4 regions of the Streptomyces sp. NPDC058240 genome follow, and region 1 is predicted to be linked to each of the others. Evidence: riboswitches for the same ligand, from Rfam matches in the RefSeq annotation. Region 1 holds a riboswitch; each other region holds the start of a gene.
What was found. Region 1 has a riboswitch for cyclic di-AMP ahead of ACFVX4_RS07625 (M23 family metallopeptidase). Riboswitches for the same ligand answer to the same signal wherever they lie in the genome.

Region 1 (4,163 bases):
CGGCACCCAGGCGGAGTAGCCGTCGGCGGTGTCGATGAAGTTGCCTCCGGCCGCGACGTACGCGTCCAGCACGGCGAACGACTGCGCCTCGTCCGCGGTCCAGCCGAAGACGTTGCCGCCGAGGGCGAGCGGGAAGACCTGAAGGTCGGAGGAGCCCAGCTTACGAAGAGAAGTCATGAGTGGAACAACGAATTCCGGCGGGTCCGCTATTCCGGGTGCTCGCCGTTCTCCGGGCCGGTCGTGACCGATCCCCGCACCACTCACAACGGATTCCGGACCGGTCGCAGGAGGCCCCCGCAAGAGGTCCCCGCACTGCTCGCAACGGGTTCCCGCACCACTCGCAGGACATTCCCGCACTGCTCACAACAGACCGGCAGCCCTGACGTCGGGGGGTGAGCGTCAGGGCTGCCGGGGTTCATCGGGGCGGGCGTCGCCTCAGAGGCTTTCGGGTGACCTCGGATCGGAAAAGCGGACGCGGTCTGGTGCGTGCGATCCCAAGGCGGAGGAGGGAGGCGACGCGGAGCGTCGTCGACGACGACAACGCGGGAAGCGTGCGTGCCAGGGCGTGGCCGCCCGGTCCGAGGTCACCCGACAGCCTCTCAGGGGTTGAGGCCCTTGTCCCGGAGCCAGGCCATCGGGTCGATGCCCGAACCGCCGGCGGTGTGGACCTCCAGGTGGAGGTGCGGCCCGGTCACGTTGCCGGTCGCGCCGACCCGGCCGATCGTCTCACCGGTGCTGACCTTCTGGCCGACACCGACGCCGATCGAGGACTGGTGGCAGAACCACAGCTCCGTACCGTCGTCGAGCTCCAGCACCGTGCGGTAGCCGTACGCACCGGACCAGCCGGCCGACTTGACCGTGCCGCTGTGGATGGCCTTGATCGGGGTGCCGGTCGGGGCCGCGAAGTCGAGGCCGGTGTGGTAGCCGGAGGACCACATCGAGCCGGCTTCGCCGAAGGTCGAGGTGATCGTGTACGAGGAGGTCGGGATGGCGTAGCTGGCGGCGAGCTTGGCGAGCCGCAGGGCCTCCGCCTTCTTCTTGGCCTCTTCCTCCGCCTTCTTCTTCTCGGCGGCGGCCTTGGCCTTGGCCTCGTCCTGCTGCTTCTTGGCCTCGGCGGCGGCCTTCTCCGCGGCTTCCTTCTCCTGGGTCGCCTTGGCCTCGGCGGCGGCGGCGTCCTGCTGCTGCTCGGCCTGCTGGAGGATGCGGGCGCGGAGCGCCTCGCCGGCGTCCGTCGTGCCCTGCTCGGCCTCGGCGGTGGTGAGGCCGGCGGTGGTGAGCGGGGCGGAAGCGGCTGCGATCTCGGCCTTGTCCGCCTCGGACTCGCCGGAGAACAGGGAGCCCACGCCGGGAAGGGACTTGGCGTCGGGGAGGTTGTCCGAGATGGCGTCGGGCACGGAGATGGAGACCGGCGGCTTGCCCTGCGCGGTGGCCATGCCGCCCGCGCCGACCGCCGCTATGACGCCGACACCCAGCACCGTGGAGCTGCGGGCGAGTCCGTTGCGCTGCTTGGCGACGCGGTGCCTGCCGCGTACCGGGCGGACGGACTCCTCGGTGGGGTTCCACTCGTCCCAACCGCGTTCGGACTCAACGTCGTTGCCGTCGGCGCGGAAGTCGGCACGGAGGTCGGCGCGGAAGTCGCTGCCGAACTCACCGGTGAAGTCGCCGCCCGGCTCGGTGCCGTAGTCGGTTCCGAACGCCGTCGCCGTCCCGGTGGGTGCGAAATCGGCGCCGTGGCCGGAGTCCGGCCGGGGGCCGAAGTCGGCGCCGTAACCGGTGCCGTAGTCGGGATTGAACCGGGACGGGGCCTCGGGGGCAGGCTTGTTGGACGCCACGGGGGCGCACTCCTTTCCTTCCTTCTCGCCTACCGGGTTAGCTGACGGGTTCGGAGCAGGAAGGTCTCCTACGGACCCCTCCGTCTCTCACGAGACACAGGTGTCCGATTCACCCCATGTAGGTGGTTCCCCGGTTCCCTTGCGGAATTCGGCGCTCGCGCACGGTGCCGCCATTGATGACGGCTGGGACGACCGCGCTGCGTTATCGAACGTTAATAGACACCGGGGCCGTATTCCAAGCTGTTCCCACTGATCGTTCACGTCTTTGGCCTGGACTTTACGGGACATAGCCGGGTGGAATCGGACGAGTTGACCGCCCCTCAGCCACTACCCCGATTCTGACGTTGCGTCAAATGTTATGCGGAGTGGCGCCTTTCGATTACGCACGGTGGCATCGCGCGTTCCGCCCCTCGCATCGCCCGTCCCGTCCCCTCACGCCTCGCGTTCCGCCCCTCACGTGGTCTCCGCGCCAACGATCCGCACGGTCCTCCGCCGGTCCGGCTGCCCCTCCGCGGGACGTACGACCGCGAGCAACGCCATGTCGTCGGTCGTCTCGCCGCCCGTGTACAGCCGCACGTCATCGGTCAGCGCGGACAGCAGCTCCTCGGGCCCCGGAAAGATCCGCCCGCGCAACCGGGCCGCCGGGTCGTAGAAGACCCCATCGGCGTTCCGCGCCTCGGAGAGGCCGTCCGTGTAGAGGAGCAGGGTCGTCCCGGCCGGCAGATCCCACTCGTCCGTCCGCTCCGGCCATACCCCCAGGCCCATGCCGAGCGGCAGCGCGGGCACGGAGGGCTTCAGCACCTCCAGCGCCCCGTCCGGGTGCAGCAGGATCGGCTCGGGGTGACCGCGGTTGACGATCCGCACCCGGGACAGCCCGGACGGGATCTCGGCCAGCACGGCGGTGATGAAGCCCTCCAGCACATCGAGCCCGCCCCGTCGCGCCTCCTCCCGGGCCAGCGCCCGCTCCAGCCGCCTCGCCACCCCTTCCAGCGAGGACTCCTGCTCAGCCGCCTCGCGGAACGCCCCGATGACCACCGCCACCGTCTCCACGGCGTCGAGCCCCTTGCCCCGTACGTCCCCGACCACCAACCGCACCCCCCACGGGGTGTCCGAAACGGCGAACAGGTCGCCGCCGACGAACTCGTCCGCCTGCGCCGCCTCGTACCGCGCCGCGACCTGCAGTCCGCCGGTCCGGTCGGCCGGCTGCGGCAGCACCGCGCGCATGGCCGTCTCCGCGACGAACCGCGCGGAGGCCAGCTGCTCGTTGCTGCGCCGCACGACCCCGTTGATCACGACCGCGAGGACGGAGACGGTGGCCAGGGTGAGCAGCTCGATCAGCGGCACGGCCTGCGGCAACGTATTGCTGAACAGCCGCAGTGCGATGACGGCCAGCATCGAGGCGATACCGGTGCGGATGGTGCTGGCCAGCGAGAAGAACGGGGCGGCGATCAGCGGAGCGGCCACGAACAACGGAATCGCGGTGAAGGTCGGCGGGGTGAGGGCGTCGAACACCAGCCCGCCGAGAATCATCAGGGCAGGCAGCGTGCGTACGAACTGCCGGGTACCGCCCCCGGCATGCCTGCCACGCCGCTTCTCCCGCTTCCACACCTGTGGTCTCCTGCCCGGTACGCGCGCGGCTGCGGACGGTACCGCGCCCCACTCCCAGGCTCGCCGGAGCGGAACGAAGCGGCGACTCCTCTTCGGCCAATGGGGCGACACCCGAGGTGCGGACCACAACGAATCAGGCCCGGCACGCTGTGTGCGTGCCGGGCCTGACTTCTTCAGTAGCGGGGACAGGATTTGAACCTGCGACCTCTGGGTTATGAGCCCAGCGAGCTACCGAGCTGCTCCACCCCGCGTCGTTGAACACAACTCTACGCCATGTCCGGCGCCCTTTTGACCACTCGGGTTCGCCCGGCCTTCATCCCGGCCGCGTCAGGAGGGGTTCGTCTCGGAGATACGGGGTGCGAAAGTGGCCTTCCCGTGGACCGCCGGCGGCTTCATCGGGTTAGCGCCCCGCTGGAGCGAGTGGAGGATCGCCAGCCCCTGGCCGACGACGCCCGCCGCCATCTCGTTGACACCGTTGGTGCCGTTGAGAACGGTGAGGTCGGCGCCGGACATGCCGCGGGCGGCGGCGTCGGCCAGGGCGGGCAGGTTCTCCACGATGCGGTTGGCCGCGATGAGCTCCTGGTTGCCGTCACGCAGCGAGGCGGCACGGACGCTGTTGGCGTCGGCCTGCGCCTGGGCGAGCGTCCGCTCGGTGTACGCGTTGCCGTCGGCCTCGAACTTCATCCGGTCCCGGGCCGCCTCCGCCAGGGTGCGCTGCCGGTA
Region 2 (4,163 bases), on a different contig from region 1:
CGATCTGGTTGACCTTGACGAGCAGGGCGTTGGCGGAGCCCTCCTCGATGCCGCGGGCCAGGCGCTCCGGGTTGGTGACGAAGAGGTCGTCGCCGACGATCTGCACCTTGGCGCCGAGCTTGTCGGTGATGACCTTCCAGCCGGCCCAGTCGTCCTCGTACAGCGGGTCCTCGATGGAGACCAGCGGGTACGCGGAGACGAGCTCCTCGTAGTACTCGGTCATCTCGGCGGCCGAGCGGGACTTGCCCTCGAACTCGTACTTGCCGTCCTTGTAGAACTCGGACGCGGCGACGTCGAGCGCGAGCGCGATGTCCTTGCCGGGGGCGTAGCCGGCTTCCTTGATGGCCTCGACGATGAGGTCGAGGGCGGCGCGGTTGGACTCCAGGTTCGGCGCGAAGCCGCCCTCGTCGCCGAGACCGGTCGAAAGACCCTTGGTCTTCAGTACCTTCTTCAGCGTGTGATAGACCTCGGCACCCCAGCGCAGCGCCTCGGAGAAGGACTCCGCGCCGATCGGCGCGATCATGAACTCCTGGATGTCCACGTTGGAGTCGGCGTGCGAACCGCCGTTGAGGATGTTCATCATCGGAACGGGCAGCAGGTGCGCGTTCGGGCCGCCGAGGTAGCGGAACAGCGGCAGGTCCGAGGCCTCGGAGGCGGCGTGGGCGACGGCCAGCGAGACGCCGAGGATGGCGTTGGCGCCGAGCGAGCCCTTGTTCTCGGTGGCGTCCAGGTCGAACATCGCCTGGTCGATCAGCCGCTGCTCGGTGGCGTCGTAGCCGACGAGCTCCGGGCCGATCTGCTCGATCACGGCGAGGACGGCCTTCTCGACGCCCTTGCCCTGGTAGCGGTTGGGGTCACCGTCGCGAAGCTCGATGGCCTCGAACGCACCGGTGGAGGCGCCGGACGGAACGGCAGCACGGCCCGTGCTGCCGTCGTCGAGGCCGACCTCTACCTCGACCGTGGGGTTTCCGCGGGAGTCGAGGATTTCCCGGGCTACGACGACGTCGATGGACGGCACGAGGCATCTCCTTCTGGGATATGACGCTGGTTGTGCAGGGTCGCTTTGGCCTTGCGACAAGAGCCTAACCGGCCCGGCCCGCTGAGCCCGACGACCGCCCGACCCCTGGGACGAAAAAGGACCCGAGGGCGCACATTGGCGGGCAAACAGGCAGAAATTTACTGGCCAGTAACTACAACACTTGAACGGTCCGGCGCTCCCCCGAGCACAGACGGCCGAACCCCGGCCCGGCGCGTACGGGGGAATGCGCGCCGGGCCGGGGTGCTCGGGGAGGAGAGAGCCTCGACTACTTCGTCAGGTGCAGCTGCTGACCCGGGTAGATCAGGTCGGCGTTCTTGACGATGTCCTTGTTCAGCTCGAACAGCTGCTGCCAGCCGCCCTCGACCTTGTGGTCGGCCGCGATCTTGCTGAGGGAGTCGCCGGAGACGACCTTGTACTCGCCGTCGCCCTTCTTGACCTTCTCGCCGGTCGGGGTGGTGACGGTCTTCTTCGACTCGGCCTGCGGGGCGGCGGAGCGCTCCGAGCGGGAGGCGGCGGGGGCCTCGGTGCGCTCGCTCTGCCTCGGCTGGGCCGACTGCGACTGCTGCTTCGGGGCGGCCGGGGCGCTCTGCTGCTCGGAGGCGCCGGAGCTCGCGGTGGAGTTCGAGGAGGAGCCGGTGCTGACGCCCGGGTCGACACCGTCGTTGGTCAGGTTGCCGGCGCCGGCGCAGGACCAGGCACCCGGGCCCTGCATGTCGAGGAGCTTCTCGGCGGTGGCGATCTGCTGGGCCTTGGTGGCCAGGTCGGCACGGGCGGCGTACTGCGTACCGCCGGCGGCGGCCCAGCTGGACTGCGAGAACTGCAGACCGCCGTAGTAGCCGTTGCCGGTGTTGATGGACCAGTTGCCGCCGGACTCGCACTGGGCGACGGCGTCCCAGGTGGCGACGGAGGCGGCGGAGGCGCTGGTCGCACCCATCAGGGGCACGGCGACGGCGGCACCGGCGACACCGGCGAGCGTGGCGATACGGACGGCCTTGGACGGGCGGCGGTGCTTGCCCTTGCTGGAAAGCAGCATGGAACTTCTCCTCACCGACGCCTACGAGGTGAGCTGTCGGGTTCGGGCCAAGTGAGTTGCCCGGTCGCACGTCCTAGCACGCGACTTCACCCCAAGCCGGTCCTGATGCGTCTTTCGACGATCGGGCCCGGCGCTTACCTGGGTCCCCCGCTCCTGCCTACGGCGCTTTACGCGTCTGTTCCCTTCGACCGACGGCAGGATTCGGCGTGACGGTCGACGGGGCCCGCGGTGCGAGCGGTTCCGACCGTAAACATACGCAACCCTCACATTCAAAGATGGACACATCGGACAATCAACCCGTACTTGCATCTGAAGAACCGTCGTTTCCGCAGGTGGGACGTGATGCGGAAGGGCCTCCCAGGCGCGACACGCCAGTTGACGCAAAGAGACCCATGTCTCACTTACGCATAAGCGGACATAGGTCCCTGAACTACCCCGATTTTTGAGGTGCTTTTAGTCGATTATCAGACTGCTCTCACTGGGCCTTCACATCGAGATCGAGGCTCTGGCCAGGGAGGATGAGGTCCGGGTCGGAGCCGACGGCACCCTTATTGGCCTCATAGAGCGCGGGCCAGCCTCCGGGAACCTTCTGTGCATCAGCAATCGACCAGAGGTTGTCGCCGGGCCGGACGGTGTACGCGCCGTCAGCCGCCGGCTCGGCCGTGTCGCGCGCGCCGTTGCCGCCACGGGAGGCGTGGCGGCCCGACTCACGGCCGCCGCCGTCCGTGTCGCGACTCCCCGCGGTGGCCGGCGCGCCGCGGTGCTTGCCACCCGCATCACTGGACGAGTCGGGTGAATCGGACGTGTCACGGGGCGCACCGGAGGACGCTCCGGGAGACGGAGTGGTCGAAGCCGAGGGCTTCGGGGACGGCGAGGCCTTCCTTGACGGCTTGTCGGCCCCGTCCGAGCCGTCCGCACCGTCCACGGCGTCCGAGCCGTCCGAGGCGCTCCCGGACGGCGTGGCGTCGTCGGACGGGTCCGCCGACGCGTCGTCAGCCGGCTTCGCGCTCCCGGTCGGGTCGTCGGCGGGAACGGAGCCCGGGTCGACCCCCGGCGGCGTCCCGTCCACCGCGAGGCCGGAGATGACCGCACAGCTGGGCCAGGCCCGCGGGCCCCGGTCATCCAGGACCTTCTCGGCCACCTCTATCTGCTGCGCCCGGCTGGCGAGGTCCGCGCGCTCCGCGTACGCCTCACCGCCGTACGCCTTCCAGGTCTCCGGCGAGAACTGCAGGCCGCCGTAGTAGCCGTTCCCGAAGTCCGCACTCCACGCGCCGCCGCTCTCGCACTCGGCCACCCGGTCCCAGGTCGTGGCGTCGGCCGCGTGCGCACCGGACGCGCCGAGCAGCGGGATGGCGATCGCCGATCCGGTCACGCCCGCGGCGACGACGATGGCGGGTGCCTGACGGGGGCGACGGTGTCTGCCGTTCGCGGAGCCCATGGGGTTGCCTTCCGTGTGACTGACATGTGACTGGTGAGTCGAACGGTGAACCTAGCGGGACTCGAACGCGCGTCACAAGTCGATGCAGCGCAGATCACGCGAAAGTCACAGAACTGACGGAGTGTCACTTCTGGTGGTCGCGGGCCCCGGCGTGAACTCCACGGGGAGCGTGCGAAGTCCACGCATGATGAGCCCGCCACGCCACCGCAAATCGGTAGGTTCCACCGCAAGTCGCAGGTCCGGAAGGCGGTTCAGAAGCGTGGCGAGCGCGGTCTGTCCCTCCAGCCGGGCGAGCGGCGCTCCCAGGCAGTAGTGGATGCCGTGCCCGTATCCGAGGTGCTGATTGTCACGCCGTGCGAGGTCGAGCGTGTCGGGGTCCTCGAAGCGCTCCGGGTCGCGGTCGGCCGCGGCGAGCACCACGAGCACGGGGTCCCCGGCCTCGATGTCCTGCCCGCCGAGCGTCAGCGCTTCGGTGGCGAACCGCCAGGTGGCCAGCTCCACCGGGCCGTCGTACCGCAGCAGTTCCTCGATCCCGGTCTCCAGCAGCCCGCTCTCCCCCGAGTCGAGCGAGTGCTGGAGCCGTTCGCGCTGCCCCGGGTTGCGCAGCAGCGCGTAGACCCCGTTGCCGATGAGATTGACCGTCGTCTCGAATC
Region 3 (4,163 bases), on a different contig from region 1:
TCGAGCGGCTGGTACGCAACCGGCTCGACGAGATCCCGCACGAGCAGGCCAACCCGGCCCGGCGCGCCGCCAAGCAGCTCTCCAAGGAGCTCTTCCCGGCCGCGGCACGCATGTCGCGCCCGCGCCAGGGCACCGAGGAGACGGTGGAGCGGATCGACTCGGCTGCCGTGCGTGCCTTTTTCGACGCCCACGTCCGGCCGTCCGCGGCGACCGCCGTGGTCGTGGGCGACCTCACCGGCATCGACCTGGACGCCCTGCTCGCCGACACCCTCGGCGACTGGTCGGGAGAGGCCGCCGAGCCCCGTCCCGCCCCGCCGATCACCGCCGACGACACCGGGCGGGTGGTGATCGTCGACCGTCCGGGCGCAGTGCAGACACAGCTGCTGATCGGCCGGATCGGCGCCGACCGGCATGACAGCGTGTGGCCGGCCCAGGTGCTCGGTACGTACTGCCTGGGCGGCACACTCACCTCCCGTCTCGACCGTGTGCTGCGCGAGGAGAAGGGCTACACGTACGGCGTACGGGCCTTCGCCCAGGTGCTGCGGTCGTCGGCCCCGGACTCCGCCTCGGGCGCGACCGGGGCCGCGATGCTGGCCATCAGCGGCTCCGTGGACACGGAGTCCACCGAACCGGCGCTCAAGGACCTGTGGACGGTCCTGCGGACGCTGGCGGCCGAGGGCCTGACCGACGAGGAGCGCGAGACGGCGGTGCAGAACCTCGTGGGTGTCGCGCCCCTGAAGTTCGAGACGGCGGCCTCCGTCGCGGGCACCCTCGCCGACCAGGTGGAGCAGCACCTCCCCGACGACTACCAGGCGCAGCTGTACGCCCGGCTCGCGGAGACCGGCACGGTCGAGGCGACGGCGGCGGTCGTCAGCGCCTTCCCGGGTGACCGGCTGGTCACGATCCTCGTCGGCGACGCGGCACGGATCGAGGAGCCCGTCCGGGCTCTGGGCATCGGAGAAGTGTCGGTGGTCACCGGCTGACGACCGCCCGCCGGACGGCCGACCCGGTGGTCACCGGCTGCCGGATCGGCCGCCCCGCCGTGGCCGCCCTGTCGGACGGCCAGTCCGGCTATCCGGTATATCGCCACATATCGAGACAAAGGGAAGGCTCTGGCGAGCAAGTTCTCGCCGGAGCCTTCCCTTTTGTCCGTTCTGATGGGGAGGTTGCCTGTCTGCCCTGTGGGATGCGCTACAAAACGTCCTGTCCGTTTGGTGAATGAAAGCGACCCCGCTTAGCGTCGGCTCGGCTGTCCGTCACTCGTATGCCGCATCCGCGACGTACCGGACAGTCATCGCCGAGTCCCCGTCAGGCGCGAGCCTGGGGAGCCGGGGACCCACGTAGTCCCTGGGGTGAATCGGATGCCTGAGCCTCGATGGGGCCGGGGCGTCCGTAGGAGACCTTCCTGCTCCGAACCCGTCAGCTAACCCGGTAGGCGAGAAGGAAGGAAAGGATCAGCCACTTCATGGCGTTCACCCGTGCCACCGGGAAGCACCGTGCCCCGAGTCGACTGACGCGCAGGAGCGCGAAGGTCGTCGGCGTCGCGGCTCTGGCCACCACCGGCGTCATCGGCGGCATGGCCGCTCCGGCCCTCGCCGCCGACTCCGAGGCCCTCTCCGCGAGCGACACCGGCCTCAACCAGGTCATCGCCATCGACAAGACCCTCGCCGACCGGATCGACGCTCAGGCCGACGCGCAGCAGCACCAGGCCGACGTCGCGGCGAAGGCGAAGGCGGAGGCCCAGCGGAAGGCCGAGGCCAAGAAGAAGGCCGAGGCCGAGGCCGACGCGAAGCGCGCCGCCGAGGCCCGTGCCGAGAAGGCACGCGCCGCCCGGTCCGCCGAGCGCACCCGGCTGGGCTCCTTCCAGCTCCCGGTCGCCGGTTCGTACGTCACCACCGGTTACAAGTCCAGCGGCTCGCTCTGGTCCTCCGGCAGCCACTCGGGCATCGACTTCCACGCCGCGTCCGGCAGCTCCGTCGTCGCCGTCGGCGCCGGTACGGTCGTCGAGGCCGGCTGGGGCGGCGCGTACGGCAACAACATCGTGCTCCGGATGACGGACGGCACGTACACGCAGTACGGCCACCTCTCCTCGATCGGCGTCTCCGTCGGCCAGAGCGTCGGCGCGGGCCAGCAGATCGGCCTCTCCGGCTCGACCGGCAACTCCACCGGGCCGCACCTCCACTTCGAGGCCCGGACGACGCCGTCGTACGGCTCCGACATGGACCCGGTCGCGTATCTGCGCGCCCACGGCGTCAGCGTCTGACCGACGCCCCACCGCAGCACCTCGTCGAAGGCCCCGGCAGCATGCCGGGGCCTTCGGCATGCCCGCCGTGTGCCCGCGGACGCCGACCGTCCGTCGAACCGCCCCGTGGCCAAAAGATATTCATGAATTTCTGCCCGGCGTCGGAAATGCGACCGCATTGCAATAGAGTCGCAGAACAGGCGTCGGCCGACCGCGTTTCGCGGGGATTAAGGCGGAGGTTCGGACATGCGCATTCCGGCGCATTCGGTATGTACGGCAATCCGTGACGACATCGTCTCCGGTGTCTTCGAACGCGGCAGCCGTCTCACGGAGGAGTTGCTGGCACGCCGTTACGGGGTCTCCCGTGTCCCGGTACGGGAAGCGCTGCGCACTTTGGAGTCCGAGGGCTTCGTGGTCACCCGCCGGCACGCGGGTGCCTGCGTCGCCGAGCCCACCGAGCTGGAGGCGGCCGACCTGTTGGAGGCCCGGATGCTGCTGGAGCCGCTGGGCGCCGCACGCGCCGCGCAACGCCGCACCGAGGCGCACCTCAAGGTGCTGCGCGGTCTCGTGCGGCTCGGCCAGGACCGGGCCAGGCGGGGCGAGAGCGGGGATCTGCGCTCGCTGGGCGGCTGGTTCCACGAGACGCTGGCGCAGGCCTCCGGCAGCCCCGGCCTGATCGCGCTGCTCACCCAGCTGCGACACAAGATCGCCTGGATGTACGCGGTCGAGCAGCCGGCCAGGCCGGTGGATTCCTGGGCCGAGCACGGTGCCATCGTGGACGCGGTGGCGCGCGGCGACGCGGAACGGGCCAGGGCGCTGGCCGCCCATCACGCGGAACGGGCCGCCGCCGCGCACCGGCTGCGCCGGACCGACCGGCCGGGCCGGCGGCCCGCCGCTCCCCGCACTGGGCGCGTGAGGACCTCGCAACATTCCGTAAACACCGCAGGCGTCCGGCATTAACAATTACGCCGTATACAAAGAGGCGTGATTTCGCGGGGCCATTTCGTCCTGCCTGAAATTGGCGTGCCGGAATTTCGTGTGCTCCCCCCGGACGGTCCGTTCCGGGAAAACGAAAGAGCCGCGGCTCCGGTTCAGGGTGCCGCGGCTCTCTCGGGGAAATCGTTTCAGACGGTCTCCGGGAGCTCCTCGAGTCCCTCGGTGACCAGCTTCGCAAGACGGTCCAGGGCGGCTTCGGAGTCATCGGCCTCGGAGGCGAGCACGATCTCCTCGCCACCCTGCGCGCCGAGACCGAGGACCGCGAGCATGGAGGCGGCGTTCACCGGGTTGCCGTCGGCCTTGGAGATCGTCACGGGGACGCCGGAAGCCGTGGCGGCACGGACGAAGATGGAAGCGGGGCGGGCGTGCAGGCCCTCGGCCCAACCGACGTTGACGCGGCGCTCAGCCATGGTTCTGCCCTTCACGAATCAAAAGTTGTCTAGACCAGTCTCTCACGCGGTGCGCAGTGCTCCGGCCGACCCGGGGAACGCCCGCAACGCCTGGTGAACCGCCGATCGGCCCTCTCAGACTGCCCCGGCCCCGAGACCTACGCGACTGCTGGCGGAGCCGTAGTCTTTGCCCATGCAGCCCGCGCCGGAGCAGAGTCCGCATCACGCCTATCCCGACCACTGGGAAGCGGACGTGGTGCTCCGCGACGGAGGCACCGCGCGCATCAGGCCCATCACCACGGACGATGCCGAACGGCTGGTCAGCTTTTACGAGCAGGTCTCCGACGAGTCGAAGTACTACCGGTTCTTCGCCCCGTACCCCCGGCTGTCCGACCGGGACGTGCACCGCTTCACCCATCACGACTACGTCGACCGGGTGGGACTCGCCGTCACGGTCGGCGGCGAGTTCATCGCGACCGTCCGCTACGACCGGATCGACGAGCGCGGCAGGCCCGCCTCCGCACCCGCCGACGAGG
Region 4 (4,163 bases), on a different contig from region 1:
CTTCGCCGCCGCCGTGGTGGACGGGGACGAACTGCGGATCGGCTTCACCGACTCCGTGCACCGGCTAGCCCTCACCCTGCACTACCGGATGCGGGACGACTCCGGTGTTGTGGAGCGCTGGACCACCGTCGCCCATGCCGGGCCGGACGGGCCGCCGCTGGAACTGCTGCGCGCCGACGCGGCCGCCTGGTCGCTGCCCGCCCGCGACGGCTGGCGGCTGAGCCGGCTGCACGGACGCTGGGCGGCGGAGTCGCGGCTGGAACGGGCGGAGCTGATCCACGGCGAGAGCGTCATCTCCAGCCGGCGCGGCCACACCGGCCACCAGTACCTGCCGTGGGTCGCGCTGGACGCCGACGGCGCGGCGACCGAGGAGAGCGGTGAGGTGTACGGCTGTGCGCTCGGCTGGTCCGGGTCGTGGCGGATCTCCGTGCAGCGGCTGCCCGACGGGCTCGTACAGATCACCGGCGGCGCCGGCTACGACGACTCCGGGCTGCTGCGGCTCGCACCGGGGGAGTCGTACACCACGCCCGTATTCGCCGGTCTGTGGAGCGGGCAGGGGTTCGGCGGGGCCAGCCGCGCCTGGCATGCCTGGCAGCTGGCCCATGTGATTCCGGACGCGGAGAACCCGCGGCCGGTGCTCTACAACTCCTGGGAGGCGACGGGTTTCGACGTCTCGCTGGACCAGCAGCGCGCTCTCGCAGAGCGCGCCGCCGCGATGGGCGTCGAGCTGTTCGTGGTGGACGACGCGTGGTTCGGGCAGCGGACCAGTGACCGGGCCGGGCTCGGCGACTGGACGCCGAATCCGGACCGCTTCCCCGGCGGGCTGAAGCCGCTCGCCGACGAAGTGCACGGGCTCGGCATGCAGTTCGGCATCTGGGTCGAACCGGAAATGGTCAACGCCGACAGTGAGCTCTATCGCGCGCACCCCGACTGGGTGCAGCACTTCCCCGGCCGGGCGCGGACGGAGTACCGCAACCAGCTGGTGCTCAATCTGGCCCGCCCCGATGTGCAGGCATATCTCTGGGAGCAGCTGGACACGCTGCTCTCCGGCACGCCCGTCGATTATGTGAAATGGGATTTCAATCGCTGCTTCACCGATGCTGGCTGGCCGGGCGAGGAGTACCCGCAGAAGCTCTGGATCGAGCACGTGAACGGCCTGTATGCGCTGATCGACCGGCTCAGGGCCGCGCATCCCACGGTCGCGTTCGAGTCCTGCTCGGGCGGCGGCGGCCGGGTCGACCTGGGGATTCTGTCCCGTACGGACCAGGTGTGGACCTCCGACAACACTGACCCGCTCGACCGTCTCGCCATCCAGGAGGGCTTCGGCCACATCCACCCGGCCCGGGTGATGGCAGCCTGGGTCACCGACAGCCCGAATCACCAGCTCAACGGCAGGGTCAGCTCGCTGCGCTTCCGCTTCGTGAGTGCCATGGCCGGTGTGCTCGGGGTCGGCGGGGACCTCACCGAATGGGGCGAGGAGGAGCTGGCCGAGGCGCGGACCTGGGTGGAGCTCTACAAGGAGATCCGGCCGGTCGTGCAGCACGGCGCGCTGTACCGGCTGCGCGAGCCGCGGGGCGGACTCAGCGCGGTCCAGTACGTCCACGGGGTGGAGACCGTGGTCCTGATGTGGCTGGAGGCGCAGCGATACGGGGAGCGGCCCCCGGCCCTGCGGCTGCGCGGGCTCGATCCCGAAGCGACGTACACCTGCCTGGACACGGGGGCCGTGCACCACGGTTCGGCACTGCTGCACCAGGGGCTGCACAGCGGACTTCGGGGCGATCTCGACGCGCGGGTGCTGAGGCTCCGGCGGGGGTGACGGACAGGGCATGTCCGTAATGCGGGCCTTTGTCTGAATATGGCCCGCTTGTACGGGAGATGATCGCCGCCTCGTGAGCGGGATCATATCCGTGACGGTGTGTGGTGACGGGCGAGTTGGGCATTCCGTACGCGGCGCGGAAAGCCAAGATCCTTAATCCACGGAGTGTGACCGGAATTCCGCGCCGATTTCCCGGCGCGGATTTCGGCATGGAACCTGTGGCTTGTTCTCGTCGTCCCGACTCGCTTACGGTCACCGTCAATCCGGACGGACCGCCTAATCCTGCCGCCGCCCGGAATTCACATCCACTCATCGCGTGGCAGGAGCGGGGGAACCAGGTAAGCCGCCGACCGGAGAAATCCGGCCGGCTAGGGGTGAAGTCGCGCTCAGCGCGGCCGGGCATCTCCAGCCCGAACCCGACAGCTCACCTCGCAGGCGCCGGAGAGGAAATACGCCATGCCCATATCGGGTAAGCACCGCCGTCCGAAGTTCGGCCCCATCGCCCGTGGCGTCGCCGCGGCAGGCGCCGGTGGCGCCGTCCTCGCGCTGCCGCTGCTCGGTGCCACCGGTGCCCACGCCGCGGACCAGGCCGCCCCGGCCGCCGCCACGCACGCCGAGCCGGTCGCGCAGAAGCAGGCCGCCACCACGACGTACTCCGTCGTCTCCGGCGACTACCTGTCGAAGATCGCCGCCGAGCACAAGATCAAGGGCGGCTGGGAGAAGCTGTACCAGGACAACCGCAAGGTCGTCGGCAAGGACCCCAGCCTGATCTTCCCGGGCATGAAGCTGACCCTCGGCGCCAAGGCGACCGGCGACGCCGCGCCCACCGGTGCCGGCACCGGCTCGTCCCTCCCGTCGAAGGCGCTCTCGGCTCCCTCGAAGGCCGCGGAGAAGTCCGCCCCGGCCAAGTCCGTGACCGCCGTCCCGCAGTCCAAGGCCCCGGCCTCCGCCCCGGCCGCCCAGAGCAGCGGCTCCGGCTACGTCCACCCGGTCCCCGGCAACCACACCACCAACTACCGCGCCTCCGGCTCCAACTGGTCCAGCGGCAGCCACACCGGGATCGACTTCCCCGTCTCCACCGGCACCAGCGTGAAGGCCATCACCTCCGGCACCGTCGTCGCCGCCGGCTGGGGCGGCGCGTACGGCAACCAGGTCGTCATCAAACACACCGACGGCCACTACTCGCAGTACGGCCACCTGTCCTCCCTCTCCGTCTCGGTGGGCCAGGCCGTGAGCGCCGGTCAGCAGGTCGGCCTCTCCGGCGCCACCGGCAACGCCACCGGCCCGCACCTGCACTTCGAGGTCCGCACGGGCCCGGCGTACGGCTCGGACATCGACCCGATCGCCTTCCTGGCCTCGCACGGCATCTACGTCTGAGCGGAACGGCCGGGCAGCTGAGCAACAAAGCATGACCTGAGCAACACGGAAGGGGCGGTGCGCGGCGGCGCACCGCCCCTTCCGCTTATTCCCCCTTTACCAAAACCTGACCGGGTGGTCTATCTCACCACCCGTCAACCCCATATTACGGTCGCGTAGGTCACATTCGGCGGTGCAGGATAAGCGTTTGTGGCAGACGATTCGAGAAAAAATCAACGTGGCGTCATCAACCGACAGGGCGTCATCGGGTCGTACGCGGCGATTGGCGACAGCTTCACCGAGGGAGTCGGCGACCCCGGCCCGGACGGGACCTTCGTCGGCTGGGCGGACCGATTCGCGGTCCTCCTCGCGGACCAGCTCCCGGACCCCGATGCGGCGACGGGCGCCGAAGGTTCCGCGCACGGGAATTTCAGGTACGCCAATCTCGCCGTACGCGGACGCCTCCTCGACCAGATCGTCGAGGAGCAGGTACCGCGCGCCAAGGAGCTCGCACCCGACCTGGTGAGCTTCTGCGCGGGCGGCAACGACATCATCCGGCCGGGCACCGACCCCGACGACGTGGCCGAGCGCTTCGAGCGCGCGGTCGCGGAGCTGACCGAAGCGGTCGGCACGGTCATGGTCACCACCGGCTTCGACACCCGTGGCGTTCCCGTGCTGCGCCATCTGCGCGGCAAGATCGCCACGTACACCGCCCATGTACGGGCCATCGCCGACCGCTACGACTGCCCGGTCCTCGACCTGTGGTCGCTGCGGTCCGTCCAGGACAGGCGTGCCTGGGACGACGACCGGCTCCATCTGTCGGCCGAGGGACACACCAGGGTCGCGCTGCGCGCCGCCCAGGTCCTCGGCATCGATGTGCCGGCCGACCCCGACCAGGAATGGCCCCCGCAGGCACAGCGCGGCACCCTCGAAGTACGGCGCGACGACATCCACTGGGCGCGGGAGTACCTGGTTCCGTGGATCGGCCGGC

Region 2: another riboswitch for cyclic di-AMP. It lies ahead of ACFVX4_RS13445 (transglycosylase family protein); the one in region 1 lies ahead of ACFVX4_RS07625 (M23 family metallopeptidase).
Region 3: another riboswitch for cyclic di-AMP. It lies ahead of ACFVX4_RS25510 (M23 family metallopeptidase); the one in region 1 lies ahead of ACFVX4_RS07625 (M23 family metallopeptidase).
Region 4: another riboswitch for cyclic di-AMP. It lies ahead of ACFVX4_RS38185 (peptidoglycan DD-metalloendopeptidase family protein); the one in region 1 lies ahead of ACFVX4_RS07625 (M23 family metallopeptidase).

What each region holds. Positions count from the first base shown of each region.
Region 1 is NZ_JBHVWT010000002.1:514,770-518,932, reverse strand. It holds gene ACFVX4_RS07630 (aldo/keto reductase) at 1-177, opposite strand, end outside; gene ACFVX4_RS07625 (M23 family metallopeptidase) at 600-1,832, opposite strand; cyclic di-AMP (ydaO/yuaA leader) riboswitch at 1,844-1,996, opposite strand; gene ACFVX4_RS07620 (PP2C family protein-serine/threonine phosphatase) at 2,286-3,440, opposite strand; tRNA gene ACFVX4_RS07615 (tRNA-Met) at 3,618-3,691, opposite strand; gene ACFVX4_RS07610 (SPFH domain-containing protein) at 3,768-4,163, opposite strand, start outside.
Region 2 is NZ_JBHVWT010000005.1:307,029-311,191, reverse strand. It holds gene eno (phosphopyruvate hydratase) at 1-1,018, opposite strand, end outside; gene ACFVX4_RS13445 (transglycosylase family protein) at 1,305-2,072, opposite strand; cyclic di-AMP (ydaO/yuaA leader) riboswitch at 2,076-2,247, opposite strand; gene ACFVX4_RS13440 (transglycosylase family protein) at 2,548-3,510, opposite strand; gene ACFVX4_RS13435 (cytochrome P450) at 3,616-4,163, opposite strand, start outside.
Region 3 is NZ_JBHVWT010000018.1:47,129-51,291, reverse strand. It holds gene ACFVX4_RS25515 (M16 family metallopeptidase) at 1-983, shown strand, start outside; cyclic di-AMP (ydaO/yuaA leader) riboswitch at 1,286-1,453, shown strand; gene ACFVX4_RS25510 (M23 family metallopeptidase) at 1,466-2,263, shown strand; gene ACFVX4_RS25505 (GntR family transcriptional regulator) at 2,489-3,202, shown strand; gene ACFVX4_RS25500 (HPr family phosphocarrier protein) at 3,367-3,648, opposite strand; gene ACFVX4_RS25495 (GNAT family N-acetyltransferase) at 3,821-4,163, shown strand, end outside.
Region 4 is NZ_JBHVWT010000064.1:14,747-18,909, reverse strand. It holds gene ACFVX4_RS38190 (alpha-galactosidase) at 1-1,816, shown strand, start outside; cyclic di-AMP (ydaO/yuaA leader) riboswitch at 2,113-2,269, shown strand; gene ACFVX4_RS38185 (peptidoglycan DD-metalloendopeptidase family protein) at 2,273-3,193, shown strand; gene ACFVX4_RS38180 (SGNH/GDSL hydrolase family protein) at 3,383-4,163, shown strand, end outside.